Regions from separate parts of the Shewanella sp. Scap07 genome, predicted to be linked through region 3. Evidence: predicted binding sites of a transcription regulator. Region 3 holds the regulator's gene; each other region holds the start of a gene.

Region 1 (4,416 bases), 460 kb from region 3:
TCGCTGCCAATTTCAAATTGATGGCGACTCACAGTGCGGTAGTTACGAGTGGATGACACTAACTCATCATTGAGATAAACGGTTTCTTTACCCGAATAACCCGAGCCGTGGACGGCGAAGTGGCGATCTTCATCATTAAAATAAAACCAGTAACCATTAGCTAAGGTGACTTTGTCCGTTTGCGTGTCCATAGGGTGAGTGGATACTAAATTGTCCATGTGTTGCTCCCGATGTTGCCAGTTGATTAGGTTGAACGCAAGTTAACCACTTTGGGGAGCAGTAATCGCCGACAAGTTTATGACAGGCAGGCAAATGTCATATGACAGGGGATATGACAGTTATGGTAATTGATTGAATTTTAGCAATAAAAAGCCGCCTAAGCGGCGGCTTTTAAAGGGTAGTAATTGACAGATTACAAGCTGTAATACATGTCAAATTCTACTGGGTGAGTCGTGTTATTTACACGCTCAACATCTTCAGACTTAAGCTTGATGTATGAATCAATGAAGTCATCGTTAAATACGCCGCCCTTAGTTAGGAACTCACGGTCAGCATCTAGACACTCAAGTGCATTTTCTAGTGAAGTCGCAACTGTTGGGATTTCAGCAGCTTCTTCAGCTGGAAGATCATAAAGATCTTTATCCATTGCTTCACCTGGGTGGATCTTGTTCTGAATACCGTCAAGGCCAGCCATTAGCATGGCAGAGAATGCCAAGTATGGGTTAGCCATTGGGTCACCAAAACGTAGCTCAATACGACGTGCTTTTGCACTTGGTACTACTGGGATACGGATTGAAGCACTACGGTTACGTGCAGAGTAAGCTAGCATTACAGGCGCTTCAAAGTGTGGAATTAGACGCTTGTAAGAGTTAGTAGCTGGGTTAGAGAAAGCATTGATTGCACGAGCATGCTTAATCACACCACCGATGTAGTAAAGTGCCGTTTCAGATAGACCACCATACTTATCACCCGCAAACAGGTTAACACCGTCTTTAGCGAGTGATTGGTGAACGTGCATACCACTACCGTTATCACCAACAACAGGCTTAGGCATGAAGGTCGCTGTTTTGCCGTATGCGTGTGCAACGTTGTGAATTACATACTTAAGTACTTGTACTTCATCCGCTTTCAAAGTTAGCGTGTTGAAGCGAGTTGCGATTTCGTTTTGACCCGCAGTCGCCACTTCGTGGTGATGCGCTTCAACAACTTGACCCATCTCTTCAAGTACAAGACACATTGCACTACGCAGATCTTGTGAAGAATCAACTGGTGCTACTGGGAAGTAACCGCCTTTAACGCCTGGACGGTGACCTGTGTTGCCATCTTCGTAGCTAGTGCCTGAGTTCCATGCTGCTTCTTCAGCATCAACTTTGTAGAAACAGCCAGACATGTCTGCGCCGTACTTAACGTCGTCAAATAGGAAGAATTCTGGCTCTGGACCAATTAATACAGTGTCAGCAATACCTGTTGAACGCATGTACTCTTCCGCTTTCTTAGCGATTGAGCGTGGGTCACGGTTATAACCAGTCATAGTACCTGGTTCTAGAATGTCACAACGGATGTTAGCCGTAGTTTCAGCTGTAAAAGGATCTAATACGAAGCTGCTTGGGTCTGGCATTAGTACCATGTCTGATTCGTTAATGCCTTTCCATCCTGAGATAGAAGAACCATCAAACATTTTGCCGTCTTCAAAGAAGTCTGCATCAACTTGGTGAGTTGGGATAGATACGTGCTGCTCTTTACCGCGAGTATCGGTAAAGCGTAGATCAACAAACTTAACTTCTAATTCTTTGAGTTGTTGTAAAACTGATTCAGCTGACATTCTTAAGTCTCCGAGTAGGGTAAAGGCTAAGCCCTTTATCTTTATCTATAATTAAATATTGCGCTCACCGCGATTCTGGACTTTATAAAGCTAGAGTTGTGCCAAAATTTTAAGTGTATGTTTTTAAAGGTGTATGGTGTTTTGAAGGGATATGAAAAACGCTGTTTCGCACCAATATGGTGCGATGGGTGCACGTTATTGGTGCGATCCCCATGCTGGTGCAGTGATGACTCAATAGCGGTATTCATAGCTGACTAAAAAATAATCCTGTGCGAGAGAGCCCAGCTAGAGTAGAATGGCACGTTTTTTATTGCAACAGCTATGCTTAACGCTGTTACAAATCCCCCTATATTTGATGGTAAGAGGTCTATCCGTGTTAGAGAATTTACGTAACATCGCCATTATTGCACACGTTGACCATGGTAAAACTACCTTGGTTGATAAGTTGCTGGCACAGTCTGGAACCCTTGAAACTCGAGGTGAGGCCGCTGAGCGGGTGATGGATTCCAACGATCTAGAAAAGGAACGTGGGATCACGATTCTGGCAAAGAACACTGCCATCAAGTGGAATGATTACCGCATTAATATCGTTGATACCCCTGGTCACGCCGATTTCGGTGGTGAAGTAGAGCGCGTACTGTCTATGGTAGACAGCGTATTGCTACTGGTTGATGCGGTTGACGGCCCAATGCCACAAACTCGCTTCGTAACTAAGAAAGCGTTCGCCCAAGGCCTAAAGCCAATTGTTGTTATCAACAAAATTGACCGTCCAGGCGCTCGCCCTGATTGGGTTATCGACCAAGTATTCGATCTGTTCGATAACTTAGGCGCGACTGATGAGCAGTTGGACTTCCCAATTGTTTATGCTTCAGCACTAAATGGTTTTGCAACGCTAGATCCAGATGATGCTGGCGAAGACATGACGCCACTATTTGAAACGATTGTTGAGAAAGTATCTTCTCCTGATGCTGATGCAGAAGGTGACTTCCAGATGCAGATTTCTCAGCTAGATTACAACTCATACGTGGGTGTTATCGGTGTAGGTCGTATCAAGCGTGGTAGTGTTAAAACTAACCAGCAAGTGACTATCGTAGATGCTGAAGGTAAAACCCGTAACGGTAAAATGGGCCAAGTATTAGGTTACATGGGTCTAGACCGTCACGAAGTTAGCGAAGCTAACGCAGGTGATATCGTCGCAATTACTGGTCTTGGTAGCCTACAAATCTCAGACACTGTGTGTGCAACAACTACTGTTGAAGCATTACCACCATTGTCTGTTGATGAGCCAACTCTGACCATGACTTTCCAAGTCAACACGTCGCCATTTGCGGGTAAAGAAGGTAAGTACGTGACTTCACGTAATATCCTTGAGCGCCTAGAGCAGGAGCTAGTGCACAACGTAGCACTGCGTGTTGAAGAAACTGATAGCCCAGACCGTTTCCGTGTTTCAGGTCGTGGTGAGCTTCACCTTTCAATTTTGATTGAAAACATGCGTCGTGAAGGCTACGAGCTAGCAGTATCACGTCCAGAAGTTATCGTAAAAGAGATTGATGGCGAGCAATGTGAGCCATATGAAACCCTAACTGTTGATGTTGAAGAAGAGCATCAAGGTACCGTAATTGAAAAATTAGGTATGCGTAAGGGTGACATGAAAGACATGCAGCTTGATGGTAAAGGTCGTGTACGTATCGACTTTATCATTCCAAGCCGTGGCTTGATTGGTTTCCAAACTGAATTTATGACCGCCACTTCAGGTACTGGTCTTATCTACCATTCATTCGACCATTATGGTCCAGTGAAAGGCGGCGATATTGGTCAACGTCAAAACGGCGTGTTGATCTCTAACGCAACAGGTAAAGCACTGACCTTCGCACTATTTGGTCTACAAGATCGTGGTCGTCTGATGATTGGTCACGCTGCAGAAGTTTATGAAGGCCAAGTCATTGGTATTCATGCTCGTGCAAACGATCTAACTGTTAACTGCTTGAAAGGTAAGCAGCTAACTAACATGCGTGCATCAGGTACTGATGAAGCGCAAGTACTAACTCCACATATCCAAATGACCCTTGAGCAAGCGCTTGAGTTTATTGATGATGATGAGTTAGTAGAAGTAACGCCAGAGAACATTCGTGTTCGTAAGCGTCACCTAACTGAAAATGATCGTAAGCGTGCTAGTCGCGCTGCAAAAGACGCATAATCTGCCTTGCACCTAGTTGGTGCAACCGCATTTAGCATCACGAAAGCCCCGAATACCTAAGTATTCGGGGCTTTTTATTGTCGCAAAATAGTCCGTCCATGGCCGCTTTACGATTTCACTCCTGAAACTGAAACTTCTAGTTGCATCAGCACCGGGTTCGATTACTTCTTCGATTGCGCTGTTCCATGAACGAGAGGGGGGTAATATAGATATTTTGGCGACCTTATCCAAGGGTCACGCTTGGGTGTTTGTCGCTGGAGTGTTCATGAAAAATATCATCAAGATAGCCGAGCAGTTGTTCGCTACTCAATTCACTGGGAATTATCACATCATATACACGGCGGCGCATGCCCGTGCCCGATTCGATAAAAAGTAGCCACTCATCTTGTTGTCGGTG
Region 2 (4,416 bases), 2.1 Mb from region 3:
CATTTTAATTGCGCATCATTCTGATCTTTTTGTCCATCCAAGCCGCTGATTGCGACATTTTCCGCTGACTTATCCGCAAATATCGCTTCGCCCAAGGGTATTCTAAACTCAAAATGGCCAAACCAATGGGCAGCAGTAACCAGGCTGGCCCCGGTAGCAAAATAAAAACGACACCTAATGCAGTGGTTAATCCGCCTATGATTGTCACCATGGTTTTTCTTAACATCTGTTTGCACCTATTGTTGTAGCTTAAATTCAGCATGCCATTTTGTTGCTGTACTTGGCTAGTTGGCTTTTGTAACAAAGGATAAATATTGAACAATCTGTGAAACGACTATAATCAATGGCAGGAATCTATGATGCAGCGCAATTGATGCTGCTGGGCTAGGAGGCATTGTTTGAATCATATCTGCCAAGGTATTCGCTGGTGTGGGCTAATCGCGCTTTGTTGGCTGAATGTGCAAGTTAGCAACGCAGCGACCTTACATTTATCGACCTTACATTGGCCGCCATATTGTGCTGAGAAGCTGCCGCAACAAGGCGGGAGTGTGGCTGTAGCTAGGGCGGCGTTGCAAGCCATGGGGCATGATTTAGAAGTTGATTTCTACCCGTGGAGCCGGGCAGTGAGGTTACCTCATATGCAGGGCAGTCAATATGCAGGTTATTTTCCAGAGTATCTGCACCCAAATGACAAAGTACTGTTTTCCAAAGTCAGTGGTCACAGTGAATTAGTCATAATTGAAAGGCCATTAGACCCCATCAGTTGGAGCAAAGTCAGTGACCTGCAGCAGTACCGCATAGGCACTGTAAAAGATTACATCAACACCCCTGAGCTGGACATTGCGATTGCTAATGGATTGCAAAAAGTTGAAGAGGTGACATCTGATGAGCATAACGTCAAGAAGGTCGCCACAGGCCGGATTGATGCCGCTGTGATAGACCGTCAGGTGTTTATGCATCTGTTGGCGCAACCACACCTTAAGCCATTAGCCACTAAATTGCAGGTTAATAAAAAGTCGCTGGCGCGGATTAGCTTACACATTGCCTTTATTGATTCTGAGCAAGGTCAGTATTGGCGTGATATCTACGATAAAGGCCTAAAAAAGATTGATGCAGATAAGGTGCTTGCTGAGTACTTTAGTCGTTACCAATAGCTAAGTTGCTTGCAGCCAGCGCAAGCGACTGGCTGCTATTGTAGTTTGAGTGACCGGGGCAATGCCCTTACGCTTTAGCGGTTACCGTTTGACCGATAGGAGTCAGTGACAGTAGCGCAAGCTTGAGATGTTGGATGCCAAATGGAATGCCAATTATGGTTACAAAACAAGCCAGAGCATGGGCGATATGACCGATGGCTAACCAAATTCCAAATAATAAGAACCAGGCAATATTACCAATCATACCCAGCGGACCAGTACCAAGATCATCCACACCGGTTAGGTGACGACGGTTTTGGCTTTCTTGACCAAATGGCCAAAAAGTCATTTCACCAATAACAAAGCACGCACGGCCAAAAGGAATACCAATAATTGAAATAAAACAAAGTATGCCTGCCAACCACCAAGCAAGCCCCATCACAAAGCCACCAAGCACAAACCATGCAATGTTAAATATCAAGCGTAAAACAGCCATTGTTATACTCCTAAATTCCTGACTATTATTATTGTTGCGTTAAACTATCACGAATAACACTTGAGTCTATGCGAGTAGTATGCCAACTTTTTAGTTGTTGAATTTAATGGTTTTTTATTATGGTGTTGTTGGGTGGGTGGCGAGTATTACTAAAGGTTAGTCACTCCCACCAGTTTGATCTTGTTAGCGAAAATGACGCACGAGTTAGTCGAGTGCCATCAAGTTGGTTTACACTGGAATTTAAATTTTGATGAATGAGGCATTGATGCAACTTAGCCACACGCCTGTCGATAAGGTCACCATTGCGGGTTTTGATGTTTTTGTAAAACGAGATGATCAGTTGCATCCGGCCTTTTCGGGCAACAAGGCGCGCAAATTTGCCTATTTTTTAGCGCAGCCGTATACCCAGGTTAGTAAACTTGTGGGTTATGGATCACCGCAGGCCAACTCTTTGTATTCAATGGCGGTACTCGCAAAGATGCGCGGTTGGCAGCTGGACTTCTATGTTGATCATATTGCAAAGCAAATTTTAAAGCAGCCTGCGGGAAACTATGCCGCCGCCATTGCCCATGGTGCTAATGTGATTGATTTGAGCCAGCAAGATGATCGCAATGATTTAAGTACGCGAGATTATATCGAGCGTCATGTAGCCGGTGATGACACGGTTCTTTATGTGCCTGAAGGTGGACGTTGCGAATACGCTGAATATGGTTTGTTTCAATTAGCGCGTGAAATCGTTGATTGGAAACAGCAACAACAACTGAGTCAGCTTAATGTGTTTTTACCGTCGGGTACCGGTACAACCGCGCTGTTTTTAACCCGCAGTTTCGCGCAGCTAGATGAATCGATTAAGGTGTTAACTTGCGCGGTTGTCGGCGGTGATGATTATTTAACTAGCCAGTTTTACGAGCTTTCATCGGATTGTAACGATCATCCACAAATCATTACTCCCCCCAAGCGTTATCACTTTGGCAAGCTATATCACGAGTTCTACCAGCATTGGCTTGAGCTCAATCAGTCAGGAATAGAGTTTGAATTATTGTATGACCCACTGGGGTGGATGATGTGCAAACAGTACCTACAACAATCGAGCGATGAACCTATGCTTTACTTGCATCAAGGTGGGTTGTTGGGCAATGAAACCATGTTGCCACGGTATAAGAGAAAGTTTGATGGGAATTAAGTCATTTGGTTAGGCGTATCTGTGAAAGTGATACTGCCTAAACCAAATGATATCTAGCAGTTGCTAACCGGTGTTAGTCCAACCTTGCCTGTAAAGTGCAGGCTCAAATACAAGTGAGAGGAGCTGTATTTGCTAGCGTAATTTTCGATGTTACTTGTTGCTATTTAATAACCATTTCATGAACTTCAAAGCTTCAGTACGCTTGGTAAAGGTTTGCTTATTTTTACCGGCGCTGTCTGTGAACGCTATCGAAGACTTGTTAACTGAAATAGAGTCTACTGGAAAGTTTACTGTGATCTCGTGACCATTTACTGTGTACGACATTGGCCATACTCCTTTTTAACGAAACTACTTGTTAGTAGTTGAAATTTATTAATAATTTATCCTTAGCTTTTGTTGCAAAAGATGAGTTGTTCGATTTGAGACTACCCAGCTTTTCATTCCTTATCAAGTACCTTGCTTGAGCTTTGTGTTAGAAATTGTATCTAAGCGCTCGCACATACTAGATGCACGAAGTTAAGCACAGGGATATGACAGTGATATGACGAGAGAAAATTGTGAGTGTTTACGGTGTGACGAACATTAACGAGTCAAACAAACAGGTGCACAGATCTACAAGTGGATATAACTAAAATCGCCGCCATTATAACCTTGGCTAAAACTTAGTCAATCAATTTCGTTGCAAAATCCCTTTATCGACATGACAAAAATTTATCAGCACTAATTATGTTGTTTTTTTGTATAGGTGTTAGAATTTACACAAGTTTGTTAAGGGAAGACAACCTACTATGCGCGCTACTATAGTCAAATATCTGCTGGGTATCTGTTTCACCATTTTGGCACTGCCAATTTGGGCTGCCAACCCACCGGGATTAGTCAATACGTTGCAAGAGGCCGCTGATGAGCCTGATTTGGCGGTACATCAACGCTATCAGTATCAAGACGAGCTGCAACGTGACACGCCGCGGGGCACGTTAGCCGGTTTCACTAACGCCGCCTACGAGCAAGACTTTGAGTTGGCCGCTGAGTATCTTGACTTACGTTACCTTCCAGACAACATGTCAAAAGATAAAGGCCCGCAGTATGCCAAAAAACTGCAAGCCATTATCGACCGCAACTTATGGATAGAACTCGAAGACGTCAATGATACGCCGCAGGGTGTCGCTAACGATAACCTGCCAGCTTACCGAGATGCCTTTGGCCGAATAGCCATCAACAGTGGCCACATCACCTTACTACTACAACGAGTACCATCAAAAGGTGGCTCCATCTGGAAAATATCTAACGCCACTGTTGCCAAGGTCCCTAACTTATATGACCAACTTGGCTACGGGCCGGTTGTCGAATGGTTTGTCGATAATATTCCTGAAGGCCGACTCTTTAAAATTAACTTGTGGGAATGGTCACTGATCCTGTGCTACCTCATTGGCGCCTTTATGGTCATTATTCCTCTGACATGGTTGGCTAAGTGGCTCATCCTAAGAAGTAAAAGTGAGCTTAAACAAGAGGTCGCCTATGTGGTTGCCGGCCCACTGCGTTTCTTTTTAGCAGTGGTGCTGTGCCGAGCTTGGATTGCGCACAGTTCAATTTCTGCCGGCGCACTA
Region 3 (4,416 bases):
ATCCCCCCTCGAATAGTCCAAGTTAGCTGTGAAAACGTGTTAAATGATTTGAGGCGACGATGTTAATAGCATTAACTATAGGAGTGTTTGATCCTACTCGCAAAAATTGTGCCGACAGGCTATGTTAACTCAAGACTGTGACACTGTAGAGATAAATTAAAGTTAAGTGAGTAATTTGTAGATTATGCGGTGATTGTTTAATTCGCTTCGTCAAACTTAGCATCGATTAGGGCGCTAATCGCATCTAATGCGGCTTGGGCATCTTTACCTTCACTGAGTAAGGTAATGGATTTACCTTTGCCACTTTCTAGCATCAGCAAGCCTAATACACTGGCGGCAGAGGCTTGTTTTTCACCTTGGATTAAAGTCACTTCAGCATCAAATGTGGAGGCCAAAACCGCAAGTTTTGTTGCAGCGCGAGCGTGCAGCCCCAGTTGATTACAGATGGTGAGCTGTCGTTCAAGCTTTGCCATTGTTGAGCTCACGGTGCCTAGCATTAACATTGTGCTTAGAGTCATTAAATAACTTAGCTAATTGCTCTGTTACATACACAGAACGATGTTGCCCGCCTGTGCAGCCAATGGCAATAGTTAAATAACTGCGGTTGTTACGCTCTAGGTGCGGTAGCCAAGTTGCTAATAAATTCTCGATTTGCCAAATAAACTTATTCACCATCGGCTGCTGTGCAAGAAACTGCTGCACCGGTTCATCTAGCCCTGTTAGCGGGCGTAAGTTCGGCTCCCAATGGGGGTTTGGCAAAAAGCGCACATCGAACATAAAGTCGGCTTCACTCGGCATCCCATGTTTGAAGCCAAATGATTCAAAGTTGATAACTAACTCTTTGTCGACAGTGCCAAGCAGGATCTCTCTCACCCTATCACTTAGATCATAAATATTGCGATTAGAGGTATCGATATAATGATCGACCAAGTCGGCTACAGGGCTGAGTAATTTACCTTCGAGCTCAATAGCTTCTTTTAGTGATGCTTGTGAATGGGAGAGTGGGTGTAGGCGACGAGTTTCGCTGTAGCGTTTTAGCAACACTTCATCACTGGCATCGAGAAAGAAGCTCAGTAGTTCGGTGTCTGCTGGCAAATTAGCAAGCTGCTTTTCCAGCTCGATATCTTGCTCTGGCATATTACGTACATCAACACTGATGGCAACCAGTTCATTGCGGCCTTTCAGCTGCTCCAGCAGCGAGTCCATCAGTGGCAAAGGTAAATTGTCGACACAATAGTAACCTAAGTCTTCAAGTACCCTAAGTACTACTGATTTACCTGAGCCGGAACGTCCGGATACCATCACGAGTTTCATTGAGTTATCACCTGATAAAGTTCTGCTTCATCATGGGACTTTCTGAGCTGTTTGAGTATGAATTTATCATTAAGTTTTTCAGCCATGCAGGATAAAGTACTTAAATGTTGTTCACACTGATCACTGGGCACCAGTAAAGCAAATAAGATATCAACTGGCTGATTGTCGATTGAGTCAAACGCAATCGGCTCAGCACACTTGACCAATACTGCGACAGGATATTCGATATTACTCAGACGACCGTGAGGAATGGCGATACCGTTACCTATACCTGTGCTACCCATCTTCTCTCTAGCCAATAGGCTTTCAAAAATCTCTTGTGAGGAAAGGGTAGGGTACTGGACAGCAGCTAAATCGCTGATTAATTCCAGTACCTTTTTCTTACTGCCCGGTGTGGCACAGGTCGTGCACTCCGGCCGCAGGATGGTACTTAGTTCCATCGTTAATGTTTTGTCAGCTTCTCTTTATGTTTAATTACCTGACGATCGAGCTTATCTATCAGGGAGTCAATGGCGGCATACATATCTGCATTATGGGAAGTGGCAAACACTTCACCGCCGGAAAGGTGAACTTTGGCTTCAGCTTTCTGTTGCATTTTTTCTACATTCAACACAACGTGCACATTATTGATCTGATCGAAATGGCGTTCAAGCTTTGAGAACTTTTCTTGAACATAAGTTCTCAATGAATCAGTGATCTCTACATGGTGTCCAGTCAAATTAATTTGCATATAGGTCCTCCAGTGTTCAATTAACGGATCATAAACTCTTACGTTGGTTTGACGGTGGTATAAGCATTGCCTCACGATACTTGGCAATGGTCCGTCTAGCCACTTTTATTCCTTGTTCAGCCAATAGCTGTGCCATCTTGCTATCGCTTAGTGGTTTCTTCTGGTTCTCTGCTGCCACTAATTTCTTGATGAATGCGCGAATAGCTGTCGAAGAGCACTCGCCGCCATCATCTGTGCCAACATGACTCGAAAAGAAGTATTTTAGTTCAAAAATGCCACGTGGGGTGTGCATATACTTCTGTGTGGTAACTCGTGATATGGTCGATTCATGCATTTCTACCGCTTCAGCAATATCGTTGAGGACCATTGGCTTCATGGCCTCTTCACCAAACTCGAAGAATCCTTGTTGGAAATCAACGATGCAGTTAGCCACCTTTAGCAAGGTATCATTGCGACTCTCAAGGCTTTTTAAGAACCATTTCGCTTCTTGGAGGTGACCTCGAATAAATTGACTATCGGCTTGGTTTTTAGTGCTACGAGCCATAGATGCGTAGTGCTGATTGACATTGATTTTTGGCATGTAATCAGGGTTGAGTTCAACCACCCAGCGGCCTTTTTGTTTAGTGACCGTAACATCCGGAATCACATACTCATCACGGTTAGGCGCAACGGTTAACCCGGGTCTAGGGTTCAGTGATTGGATCAATGCAATGGCTTCACGTAAATCATCTTCTTTGAGCTTAGTTTTACGCATCAGCAAGCGGAAGTCTCGCCCAGCAATTAAATCTAAATGCTCTTTGATGAGTAGCTTGGCATTGCCAATATGCGGGGTACTCTCGCTAAACTGTGCCAACTGAATTGACAAGCACTCGCTTAAATCTCGGGCGGCCACGCCAATAGGGTCGAAGTGTTGAATGCGTTTAAGTACCGCTTCAACTTCATCGAGTTCTATTTCCGGATCGCCCATGGCATCGAGAATATCTTCGCAGGTTTGAGTTAAATAGCCGCGCTCGTCAATGGCGTCAATAATAGCCGTGGCGATGGCATTGTCATTGTCTGAAAAAGGCGTGAGGTTTTTTTGCCACTCTAAATGTTCATACAAGCCTTCGCTGGTTTCACCTTGGAAGGGCATATCATCATCACGCATTGCGCCAGAACTGGCATTGGGGGCTGCGGTATATACCTCATCCCACGTGGTATCAACGGGCAGTTCATCTGGCATTGATTCTTGGGTGAGGGCCTCGGATGTTTCTACTGATGAGCTATCTTGATTGCTGGCGCTGTCAGTGGTTGCGCTGTAGTCGTCAGTGTCGCTATTTTTATCATCTTGGCTGCTATCGCTGGCGTCGGTTTGCTCTTCGTCCAATTCTAATAGCGGGTTGGACTCTAATGCTTGTTGGATCTCTTGCTGCAATTCCAATGACGACAGCTGCAGGAGGCGGATGGCCTGTTGCAGCTGAGGAGTCATGGTGAGCTGTTGACCCATTTTGAGCTGGAGTGACGCTTTCATCTTACTGCTATTCCCTTCTTTGTAATTATAAAATGAGAAAGCTTGCTTGTTTTTTATGGGGTTTCTCTAATCCCCAAAATTTAATCAGGTGATGACACTGTCAACAGTCATCACCCTCACTATGGTTTAACTATAGCTTGAATTGTTCACCTAAGTACACCGCACGGACTTGTTGATTGTCCAAGATTTCAGCGGGTGTGCCTTCAGCGATAAGATTGCCATGACTCACAATATAGGCTCGCTCACAAACATCGAGTGTTTCGCGTACATTGTGGTCAGTAATTAACACACCAAGGCCGCGGTTTTTCAGTTGCTCAATGATCTTTTTGATGTCGATAACCGAGATAGGATCGACTCCCGCAAACGGTTCATCTAATAAGATAAACTTCGGGTTTGCCGCAAGTGCCCGAGCAATCTCAACTCGACGTCTTTCACCGCCCGATAGTGCCATACCTTGGCTATCGCGAATGTGAGTAATGTGGAACTCTTCCAATAAATGTTCTAACTGTTCTTCTCGCTGTGCGGTATTGAGCTCTTTACGGGTTTGCAGCACGGCCATGATGTTATCTCTAACCGATAACTTGCGGAAAATACTGGCTTCTTGTGGCAGGTAACCAATACCTTTGCGCGCACGCAGGTGCATAGGATCTAAAGTTAAATCGTCTTCATCAATAAAGATACGACCTTTATCACTCTGAACTAAGCCAACAACCATGTAGAAAGTGGTCGTTTTACCCGCACCATTTGGGCCCAGTAAGCCGACGATCTGCCCAGTTTTAACGGTTAAACTCACATCTTGAACCACAGCGCGGCTTTTGTAGCTTTTGGCTAAATTGACCGCTTTGAGCGTTTTATCGGTCAT

The links. The regulator sigma-54, encoded in region 3, starts transcription at its own class of promoters, with help from an activator protein. The targets are predictions, from matches to a motif close to GTTGGCACGNNNNTNGNNT.
Region 1: glnA (glutamate--ammonia ligase) is a predicted target of sigma-54. The motif match lies at 1,910-1,928, and genes of this name have one in related genera.
Region 2: FLM48_RS09520 (YccF domain-containing protein) is a predicted target of sigma-54. The motif match lies at 1,698-1,716, and genes of this name have one in related genera.

What each region holds. Positions count from the first base shown of each region.
Region 1 is NZ_CP041329.1:4,706,715-4,711,130, reverse strand. Features, by position in the region: gene FLM48_RS20770 (hypothetical protein) at 1-218, opposite strand, end outside; gene glnA (glutamate--ammonia ligase) at 413-1,822, opposite strand; gene typA (translational GTPase TypA) at 2,196-4,019, shown strand; gene FLM48_RS20755 (hypothetical protein) at 4,243-4,416, opposite strand, start outside.
Region 2 is NZ_CP041329.1:2,171,310-2,175,725, forward strand. Features, by position in the region: gene FLM48_RS09510 (PGPGW domain-containing protein) at 5-226, opposite strand; gene FLM48_RS09515 (substrate-binding periplasmic protein) at 399-1,154, shown strand; gene FLM48_RS09520 (YccF domain-containing protein) at 1,222-1,629, opposite strand; gene FLM48_RS09525 (pyridoxal-phosphate dependent enzyme) at 1,895-2,812, shown strand; gene FLM48_RS09530 (hypothetical protein) at 2,963-3,136, opposite strand; gene FLM48_RS09535 (mechanosensitive ion channel family protein) at 3,601-4,416, shown strand, end outside.
Region 3 is NZ_CP041329.1:4,251,199-4,255,614, reverse strand. Features, by position in the region: gene FLM48_RS18745 (HPr family phosphocarrier protein) at 198-473, opposite strand; gene rapZ (RNase adapter RapZ) at 460-1,314, opposite strand; gene ptsN (PTS IIA-like nitrogen regulatory protein PtsN) at 1,311-1,754, opposite strand; gene hpf (ribosome hibernation promoting factor) at 1,757-2,044, opposite strand; gene FLM48_RS18725 (RNA polymerase factor sigma-54) at 2,073-3,554, opposite strand; gene lptB (LPS export ABC transporter ATP-binding protein) at 3,685-4,416, opposite strand; gene lptA (lipopolysaccharide transport periplasmic protein LptA) at 4,413-4,416, opposite strand, start outside.